DNA from 3 places in the Uliginosibacterium sp. TH139 genome. Region 2 is predicted to be linked to each of the others. Evidence: predicted binding sites of a transcription regulator. Region 2 holds the regulator's gene; each other region holds the start of a gene.
What was found. Region 2 encodes sigma-54, which starts transcription at its own class of promoters, with help from an activator protein. Its sites were predicted from a motif close to TGGCACGCTTNCTGCTNA; they were not measured.
Positions count from the first base shown of each region.

Region 1: nifV (homocitrate synthase) is a predicted target of sigma-54. The motif match lies at 1,669-1,686, and genes of this name have one in related genera.
Region 3: nifH (nitrogenase iron protein) is a predicted target of sigma-54. The motif match lies at 1,363-1,380, and genes of this name have one in related genera.

Region 1 is NZ_PKRR01000004.1:567,976-571,249, reverse strand. It holds gene C0V76_RS12465 (nitric-oxide reductase large subunit) at 1-632, shown strand, start outside; gene C0V76_RS12460 (SirB2 family protein) at 691-1,074, shown strand; gene C0V76_RS12455 (Rrf2 family transcriptional regulator) at 1,134-1,571, shown strand; gene nifV (homocitrate synthase) at 1,717-2,847, shown strand; gene nifW (nitrogenase-stabilizing/protective protein NifW) at 2,863-3,180, shown strand; gene C0V76_RS12440 (nitrogen fixation protein NifZ) at 3,177-3,274, shown strand, end outside.
Region 2 is NZ_PKRR01000001.1:764,221-767,494, forward strand. It holds gene recX (recombination regulator RecX) at 1-293, shown strand, start outside; gene lptB (LPS export ABC transporter ATP-binding protein) at 274-996, shown strand; gene C0V76_RS03555 (RNA polymerase factor sigma-54) at 1,031-2,539, shown strand; gene hpf (ribosome hibernation-promoting factor, HPF/YfiA family) at 2,558-2,887, shown strand; gene C0V76_RS03565 (PTS sugar transporter subunit IIA) at 3,023-3,274, shown strand, end outside.
Region 3 is NZ_PKRR01000008.1:12,059-15,332, reverse strand. It holds gene nifD (nitrogenase molybdenum-iron protein alpha chain) at 1-198, opposite strand, end outside; gene nifH (nitrogenase iron protein) at 309-1,190, opposite strand; gene C0V76_RS15980 (group II truncated hemoglobin) at 1,639-2,091, shown strand; gene C0V76_RS15975 (hypothetical protein) at 2,075-2,671, shown strand; gene draG (ADP-ribosyl-[dinitrogen reductase] hydrolase) at 2,819-3,274, shown strand, end outside.

The DNA of each region.
Region 1 (3,274 bases), on a different contig from region 2:
CCATCGGCGCCATCTTCTCGGCGCTGGAAGTGGTACCGCTGGCCCTGATCGGCTTCGAAGGCTATCGCAACTATCAGCGCAGCCAGGCCGCGCCGTGGGTGGCGAGCTACCGCTGGATCATCCTGTGCTTCGTCGCCGTCGGCTTCTGGAACTCGGTGGGCGCAGGTCTGCTGGGCTTCTCGATCAACCCGCCGATCTCGCTGTACTACATGCAAGGCCTCAACATGACACCGGCACACGGCCATGCCGCGCTGTTCGGGGTGTACGGCATGCTCGGCATCGGCCTGATGCTGTTCTGCCTGCGGGGCCTGATGCCGCGCGAGAACTGGCAGGATGTGTGGCTCAAGCGCATGTTCTGGATGCTCAATATCGGCCTAGCGATGATGGTCTTCATCTCGCTGGTACCGGCCGGCATCTACCAAGCCTGGGCCAGCGTCAGCGAAGGCCTGTGGTATGCCCGCTCGCCGGAGATCGTGCAGTCCGCCGTGATGCACACCCTGGTGTGGCTGCGTGTGCCGGGCGACATCGTGTTTGCCATCGGCGTGCTATGCCTCGGCGTGTTCGCCTTGCGCCTGCTCGGCAAGCGGCGCCAGCCCGAAGCAGTTGGGCAGGTCCGTACCGCCGAACGCTAAGCCGCTTCATCACCCGCCCGCGCCCTCCAGCGCGGGCTTTTTCTTGCACAATCCCGGCATGGACTACCTCACGATCAAGGCCCTGCACATGTGGTGTGCCGGCCTCAGCATCAGCCTCTTCAGCCTGCGCGGCGGCCTGCAGCTGGCGGGCATCGACTGGCGGCGCTGGCGCCTGCTGCGCATCGCCCCGCATGTGGTCGACACGGTGCTGCTGAGTGCGGCGATCTGGCTCGCCACCCTGCTGCAGCAGATTCCCTTCGTGCATGGCTGGATCACCGCCAAGGTGCTGGCGCTCGTCGCTTACATCCTGCTTGGCCGTCTGGCGCTCAAGGCCGGCCAGCCGCCCCGGCGCGCGGCGCTGGCTTTCGGCGGCGCGCTGCTCTGCGTGGCCTACATCGTGTGCGTGGCCATCACCCATTCGGCCAGCCTCGGCCTGTTTTGATGCAGCCGCCAAGGGCGTAAGCCTGTATCGTTCGCAGCAGGAAAAGATCGTCGCCCGCCATGAAACTCACCACCTTCACCGATTACACCCTGCGCGTGCTGATGTACCTCGCGCTGAATCAGGACCGCCTCGCCACCATTCAGGGCATCGCCGAAGCCTATGGCATCTCGGAAAGCCACCTGATGAAAGTGGTGCAGCATCTAGCCAAGACCGGCGTGATCGAAGCCCTGCGTGGCAAGGGCGGCGGCATCCGCCTGGCCTTGCCGGCGAGCGAGATCCGCATCGGCCGGGTTGTACGCGAAGCCGAGGGCGACGGCCCGATCGTGGAATGCTTCAGCGCCAACGACACTTGTCGGATCACTCCGAACTGCAAACTGGCGGGCGCCCTGCGCCGCGCCTTCGATGCGCTCTACGCCACGCTGGATGAATACACCCTGGCCGATCTCACCCAGCAGCCAGCCGCGCTAGTACAAATCCTGAAGATCGTGCGCAGCTGACGCTGCTGTCGCAAATCCTGCAGGGTTTTGTCACCAAGCCCCCACACAAACGCTCCCGCCTCTTAATTTATCCCTTTTAAATCATGCGGATAAGTTCTGGCACCGTGCTTGCTGAATACAGCCAAGGCAACCAAAGGGGCTGGGCATGGGCCGCAGGATCATCATCAACGACACCACACTGCGCGACGGTGAGCAAACCGCCGGCGTAGCCTTCAGCGCCGCCGAGAAGCTGGATATCGCCCGCCAGCTCGACGCGCTGGGCGTGCCGGAGATGGAGGTTGGCATCCCGGCCATGGGCGAAGCCGAGCGTGACTGCATTCGCGCCATTGCCGAGCTGGGTCTGCAAGCCCGGCTGATGGTGTGGGCCCGCCTGAATGAACGTGACATCTCCGCCTGCGCCGGTCTCGGCGCGCAGCTGATCGACATCTCGGCGCCCTCTTCCGACCAGCACCTGGCCAGCAAGCTGGGGCGCCCGCGCAGCTGGTTGCTCTCCGAGATCCATCGTCTGGTGCATTTCGCCCGCGACCTTGGCCTGGAAGTGAGTATCGGCATGGAGGACGCTTCACGGGCCGACCCCGCCTTTCTCGCCCAGATTGCCGAGGTAGCGGCCCGGGCGGGCGCGCGTCGCCTGCGCTTTGCCGACACCCTGGGCATCATGGAGCCCTTCGGCGTGGAGCGCGCCATCAAGGCCTTGCGCAAGACGACCCGGCTCGAAATCGAGATGCATGCTCATAACGATCTGGGCATGGCCACGGCCAACACCTTGGCGGCAGCACGGGCCGGTGCCAGCCATCTGAACACCACGGTCGGCGGGCTTGGAGAGCGGGCCGGCAATGCGGCGCTGGAAGAAGTCGTGCTCGGTTTGCGTCAGTGTTACAAGCTCGAAACCGGCGTTGAACTGTGCAATTTTCCGGTACTCGCCCAGTGCGTAGCCAAGGCTTCGGGGCGACCGATTCCGGCCCAGAAAAGCCTGACCGGGTCGAACGTGTTCACGCATGAAGCAGGCATCCATGTTGATGGCCTGCTCAAGGACCCGCACAACTACCAAGGTTTCGATCCGGCCATCGTCGGGCGGGAGCATCGCGTGGTGCTGGGCAAACACTCCGGCACCCGTGCCGTGAAGTCGGTCTTCGCCGCCCTCGGGCGCCAACTCGGCGATCTGGAGGCACACCTGCTGCTGGAGATGGTGCGGCGTTTCGTCGCCCTCGAAAAACGTACCCCGGACGAATCCGAACTGATGCTGCTCTTCAAGGGCCTGCATCAGGAATGCTGCTGACAGAGAGAGGTCATCATGAGCACCGAGCACCCTGACTTTACGGACGATCTGGCCGAGCTCGAATCGGCCGAGGACTTCCTCACCTACTTCGGCATTGCATTTGATCCCAAGGTTGTAAGGATCAATCACCTGCACATCCTGCAGCGCTTTCACAACTATCTGAACGGGGCCGGCAAGGCGCTGGAATACGAAACCTGGAAACATCTGCTGGCTCGCGCCTATCAGGACTTCGTTCATTCCGATGCGCTCACCGAAGGAGTCTTCAGCGTTTTCAAACGTGCTCGCGGCATCCAGACCGTGGCGATCACCGCCATTGGCAGGAGGCAGCCATGAGACCGCGCTGGGAGCTTGGCGAAAGCCTGCGCGTGACGCGCAATGTGCGCGACGACGGCACCTTTCCCGGCGCCACCCGCGGCGAGCTGCTGGT
Region 2 (3,274 bases):
TTGCCGAGAGTTTCGTGAGATCGCGCGCCAGCCGCTTTGGTGCCGCGCGCATCCGTCGTGAGCTGGATGACCGGGGTGTGGATCGCGAGACGGCAGCTGGCGCCATGGGCGAGGCTTTGCAGGAAGATGAACTGATGCGCGCGCACAGCGTGTGGCAGAAAAAATTCGGGGTGTTGCCGCAGGATCACAGGGAGTGGGCGCGTCAGGCGCGCTTCCTGCAGACCAGAGGGTTTGCGGTCGACATCATCAGGAAACTCTTGAAAGAAACACTGGATGAGTCTGCTCAGGGTTAGCAATCTGCAGAAACGCTACAAGGCACGCACCGTAGTGCACGACGTGTCCTTCGAGGTTGGCAGTGGCGAAGTGGTGGGCTTGCTGGGGCCGAACGGCGCAGGCAAGACCACCTGTTTCTACATGATCGTCGGCCTCGTACGTGCCGATGGCGGCAAGATCCATCTCGATGGAACCGAGCTCACCCATTGGCCGATCCACAAACGGGCGCACCAAGGGCTCTCCTATCTGCCGCAGGAAAACTCGGTGTTCCGCAAACTTACGGTCTCCGAGAACATCATGGCGGTGCTGGAGTTGCAAAAGCTCTCCAGCGCAGACATGGAAAAACGTCTGGATGAGCTGCTGGATGAACTCAACATCGGCCATTTGCGCGAAGCGACCGCTATGTCCTTGTCCGGCGGTGAGCGCCGCCGCGTCGAAATCGCGCGTGCGCTGGCCACCCGTCCGCGTCTGATCCTGCTGGATGAGCCTTTTGCCGGCGTTGATCCGATTGCAGTGATTGATATCCAGAAAATCATCAGTTACCTCAAGGCGCGCGGTATCGGCGTGCTGATTACCGACCATAATGTGCGCGAAACCCTCGGTATTTGCGATCACGCCTACATCATCAATGCGGGTGAGGTACTGGCTGGCGGCAAACCGGCAGAAATCGTGCAGAATGAACAGGTACGGCAGATTTACCTTGGCGAACACTTCCGCCTCTAGGCTTGGCCGCTCCGCACCTCCCCGTCTGTAAAGAATGAAACCCTCGCTTCAGCTCCGCCTTTCCCAGCAACTTGCACTCACCCCGCAGTTGCAGCAATCCATCAAGCTGCTTCAGCTGTCCACGCTCGAACTCAATCAGGAGATCGAACGCATCCTGCTCGAAAACCCGATGCTGGAGCGTGAAGGCGGCGACGAGGAAAGTGATGGACCCGTCCCTGTCGAGGCGGGCGAAGCCAGTGTGGCAACGGCGGGTGAGGAATACCGCATCGAATCCTCTGCTTCATCCTCCGGCGATGAGGATTTCGAGTCGCCGAGCGTGACGGACATGCCGGACAACATCGGAGAGGCTTACGACAGCGTTTCGGATGATGATATCGGCGAAGCTGCCGAATGGCGCACGGAAGGCGCCTCGCGGAATGGCGGTGGGGACGACGATGATTCCGACTTTCAGGAATTCCAGGCCGCCGCTACTTCCTTGCGGGATCACCTGCTGGGGCAGGTCGCCCTGATGCCGCTGGTTGATCGTGATCGTGCGCTGGTGCAGCTGATCATCGAAGCGCTGGACGACGACGGTTTGTTGCTGCAGGACCTCGAGGAACTTCTGCCGCTGATTCCGGCCGAATGGGAAGTAGAACTCGATGAGTTGAACATTGCCTTGCATCAGGTCCAGAACCTTGACCCCGCTGGCATCGGCGCTCGCAACTTGCAGGAGTGTTTGCTCCTGCAGATTCGCGCTTTGCCGGAAAGTGCCACGCGCGAGCACGCCATGCTGATCGCGGACGGCAATCTGGAATTGCTGGCTGCGCGCGATTTCGCGCGCCTCAAGCGGCGCCTGGGCTGCAATGATGATGCCTTGCGCGCAGCTCAGGAACTCATTTGTCATTTGAATCCGCGTCCGGGGGCTCAATTTGCACCGATGGAAACGCGCTACGTGATTCCGGACGTGGTGGTGCGCAAGCAACGTAGCGGCTGGACGGTAAGCCTCAATCCAGAGGCCATGCCGAGGCTCAGGATCCATCGGGTCTACGCCGATATACTTCAACAGAACAGGGGCGTAAGTAGTTCCTTGTCGGGACAGCTGCAGGAAGCCAAGTGGCTGATCAAGAATGTGCAGCAGCGATTCGACACCATCCTGCGTGTTTCGCAGGCCATCGTCGAACGTCAGCGCCAGTTCTTTGATCATGGTGAAGTGGCCATGCGTCCGCTGACCCTGAGGGAGATCGCCGAAGAGCTGGAGCTGCATGAGTCAACGGTGTCGCGGGTGACCACCCAGAAGTACATGGCCAGTCCCCGCGGTGTGTTCGAACTGAAATACTTTTTTGGCAGTCATGTTTCCACCGATACCGGTGGTGCATGTTCAGCAACGGCGATACGCGCGCTGATTCGCCAGCTGGTCGCGGCCGAAGACGGGAAAAAACCCCTGTCGGATGCCAGGATTGCCGAATTGTTGGGCCAGCAGGGTATCGTGGTGGCACGCCGGACGATTGCGAAATACCGGGAGTCGCTGAATATTCCGCCGGTCAGTCAGCGCAAGTCGATCTAACAGGAGAGGAGTAGTTTTATGAATCTCAACATCACCGGCCATCATCTGGAAGTCACTCCCGCTTTGCGCGAATATGTGGTTTCCAAGCTCGATCGGGTGATTCGCCATTTCGATCATGTTACGGCGACCCATGTGACCCTCTCGGTACAGAAACTCAAGCAGAAAGCAGAGGTGACTGTTCACGTGCGCGGCAAGGATATCCACGTGGAAAGTGAAGACGACGACCTGTATGCCGCCATTGATGCGCTGGCAGACAAGCTGGATCGTCAGGTTCTCAAGCACAAGGAAAAGATCAGCGATCACAACCGTGAATCGATGAAACGGCAAGGCGCCGAGAGCGCCAGCTGAAGCGCTGGACGCAGCCGGTCTGGACAGGCAGAATTGTCCGGCCGGCGATGGTTGAGGCCTTCTGCCTCAACCGCTCTGAAACCCAGAAAGCGGCGAGCTCCGGTCCGGAGACTCGCCGCTGTGCTGTAAAGACTCATGAACCTGATTTCGCAGATCCTTGACCCCGTGCGCATCCGTGTCGATGTAGCGGCCTCCGCGCGTGACGGCTTGTTCGCCGCCATTGGCGAGCTGTGCGAGCGCGACAGTGGCCTCGCGGCCCGCAAGCTGGTGGATGCACTGAACCAGCGCGAAAAACTTGGTTCGACAGGGCTTGGGATGGGAATTGCGATTCCGCATCAGCGCATCAAAGGTCTCAAAGAGCCGCTGGGCGCTTTCCTGCGCACAGCT
Region 3 (3,274 bases), on a different contig from region 2:
AGCGTAGGCGCAGCCGCGGATGGTCATCACGCCCGGCAGGGACTTGATGTTCGATTTCACGCCGCAGTCCGGCTTGCCTTCTTCATGCACGTTAAGGTGCTTGGCGCGCTTCTTGGCGGTTTTTTCCGGATAGGCCTTCAGCACCTCGTCAATGAGGGCTGCGTTCTGGGCCTTCTTTTCGTCGATTGTCATGCTCATTTCATCATCTCCTGTGCGCAATGCGAGAGTAGAGGGAAGAGAACCTTGTTACGCCGGCGGAAGCCGGGAGCCCGCCTGCGGCAAGGCTCCCGACCCTCGACTCTCGGTCCTCAGGCGGCCAGATCGGCCGCCGTCTTGCCCACTTGCGATTCGTCGATCTGCTTCATGATGCCGTGGGCCATCAGCAGGTCTTCGAGCTCGTCCATGGTGATCGGCGTCGGGATGATGCCGTTGCCCTTGTTGGCATGAACCTTCTCGGCGAGCGTGCGGTATTCGCCTGCCTGCTTGGAATCCGGAGCGAACTCCATCACGGTCATGCGGCGCAGCTCGGCGTGCTGAACGATGTTGTCGCGCGGCACGAAGTGGATCAGGCGGGTGCCCAGCTTGCCGGCCAGTGCTTCGGCCAGTTCCAGTTCCTTGTCGGTCTGACGCTCGTTGCAGATCAGGCCACCCAGACGCACGCCACCGGAGTTGGCGTACTTCAGAACACCCTTGGAGATGTTGTTGGCGGCGTACATGGCCATCATTTCGCCAGACATGACGATGTAGATTTCCTGCGCCTTGTTTTCGCGGATCGGCATGGCGAAGCCGCCACACACCACGTCACCCAGCACGTCGTACGACACGTAATCCATGCCGTCGTAAGCGCCGTTTTCCTCGAGGAAGTTGATCGAGGTGATTACACCGCGGCCGGCGCAGCCCACGCCCGGCTCCGGGCCACCGGATTCAACGCAGCGGATGTCGCGATAACCCACCTTCATGACATCTTCCAGTTCCAGGTCTTCCACGGAACCGGCTTCCGCGGCCAGCGACAAGATGGTGTCCTGTGCCTTGGCGTGCAGGATCAGGCGGGTGGAGTCGGCCTTGGGGTCGCAGCCGACGATGAGGATTTTCTGGCCCATTTGCGCAAGCGCGGCCAGCGTGTTTTGCGAGGTGGTGGATTTGCCGATCCCACCTTTGCCGTAGAAGGCAATCTGACGAAGGTCTGACATGTTGTTTCTCCTGAATCGTTGAGCAGTGATGTTGCTGCAATCGAAAAATGTCCTCTGTTGGGAACGTCGGACAAGCAGTCGATCTACCGTGCCCCGGATGCAGCCCCTCGCGCCTTTTTTGCTCTTCAAAGTAAGCGACTTGTTGGCGAGACATGGTCGGTGCGAGGACCATTCAGCAACTGGCGTGCCAAGTTTTCACGGATTTCTTGAAAAGCTTGCCAAATGGTCGTTTCGGAAGTTCTTCGTGGTGCCGGCGAAGTCATTTCCGGATATCGACAAAGCTGACATTCACGCCGCCACACCGCTCGAATGAAAGGAGTGTCATTTCGCTGTGTGTCGTATCTGAAGTGCTCCGTTTCGCACGCGCGCCGCACGCACTCAGGCATTGAGCCCTGCGGGTATGACACTTGCTGAGGGCAGGGCATAGCCAGGTCGAGAGGAAACCCAAATGCACGCCCAGCCTTCACTGATCCAGCCCGTAGCGGTCACCGGCAACGCGCGGGCGACGCATTTCGAGCGTATCGGTGGAGCCGAACCGATCGCCCTGCTGGCTGAGCGCTTCTATCACCACATGGATACGCAGCCCGAGGCGGCTGCCATCCGCGCCATGCACCCGGCCGATCTCACTCCGGTGAGGAAAGTGCTGGAGCTGTTCCTCGTCGAATGGATGGGCGGCAGCAAAGACTATTCGGCCATGCGCGGCCATCCGCGCTTGCGCATGCGCCACATGGAATTCCCGCTCGGAGTGGCGGCACGCGATGCCTGGATGAACTGCATGCGCGCCGCCCTGAATGAAGTCGTGACCGATGCAGAGCTCAAGACGCAACTCGAAGCAGCCTTTTTCAAAACCGCGGATTTCATTCGCAACCAACAGGAGAATCACCATGACAACGATCGATAAGACCGCGTTCGGCGTGCTCGAAGCCGAAGAACGCCTGCTCAATGGCGTGTTCAAGGGCGCTACGGCCGTCCCCGGACGCTTCGGCTTCCGTGGCGACATCGCCATCGAGTTCCAGCCCAAGATGGCCGATGAGAAGCGCCCGCCTGAGAAGTGCTGCGAGCAGGTCATGGCTGCCGCCAACGAAGGCGAGCCGCATTTCATCTTTCTTGCCGGCTTCCTGCTCTCCTTCGGCTACCTCAAGCTGCTTGCCGAAGTGCTGGGCGAAGCGTTGTCGCCGGCAGGCAAGTACATCCTCTTCTGCGACAACATCGATCTGTCGAAGAAGTACGTTATCGACTATGCCGGCGCCACCTTCTACATCCTGCCGATCGACGAAGCCACGGTGTACAACGAAACGCTCGAGCTGCTCTACCTGGAGAAGAATGAGCTCAAGAAGATGGACACCGGCGGCAAGCTCGATGCAGTGGTCAATGCGGGCGTGAAGTTCGTGGGCGACCGCAAATTCATCAAGAGCACGTATGACGAGCTGGTGGCCACCATGGGGCCGGTGCGCAATCCCTACGAAAACCGTCCCGTCTAGGACACACGCGAATCAAGCTCCTGCGCGGCTCAATCTCGAAGCTCCGGTGATTAACGTACCCACTTACGTTTCTGCTCCTCGCTTCGACCTTGAACCGCTCGCTATGCTTGCTTCGCATGTGTCAGCCCCATGAGTCAGGAGTCATGAATGGCTGAAGCCTTGCTGGATCAATCTGCCGCCGCCGGTGCGCCACCGCTGTCCCTGCTCGATCGTGCGCTCGGCGCCTATCTGGGCCTGGCCATCGGTGACGCGCTGGGCGCCACGGTGGAATTCATGACGCCACGCGAGATCATGTCCAAGTACGGCACCCACCGCGAGATCATCGGTGGTGGCTGGCTGCGCCTGAAGCCCGGTCAGGTGACGGACGACACCACCATGGCGCTTGCGCTTGGGGATGCCATTGTGACGGCACGCGGCTGGGATCTCACTGAGGTGGCCGAGCACTATGTGGGCTGGCTGCGCAGCAAGCCGGTGGATTGTGGCAACACCTGCCGGCGCGGTATCCGCCGCTACATGCAGGAGGGCAGCCTCGTGGCCGCCTTCAACGAAGGTGATGCGGGCAACGGCGCGGTCATGCGCAATTTGCCGGTGGTGCTGGGTTTC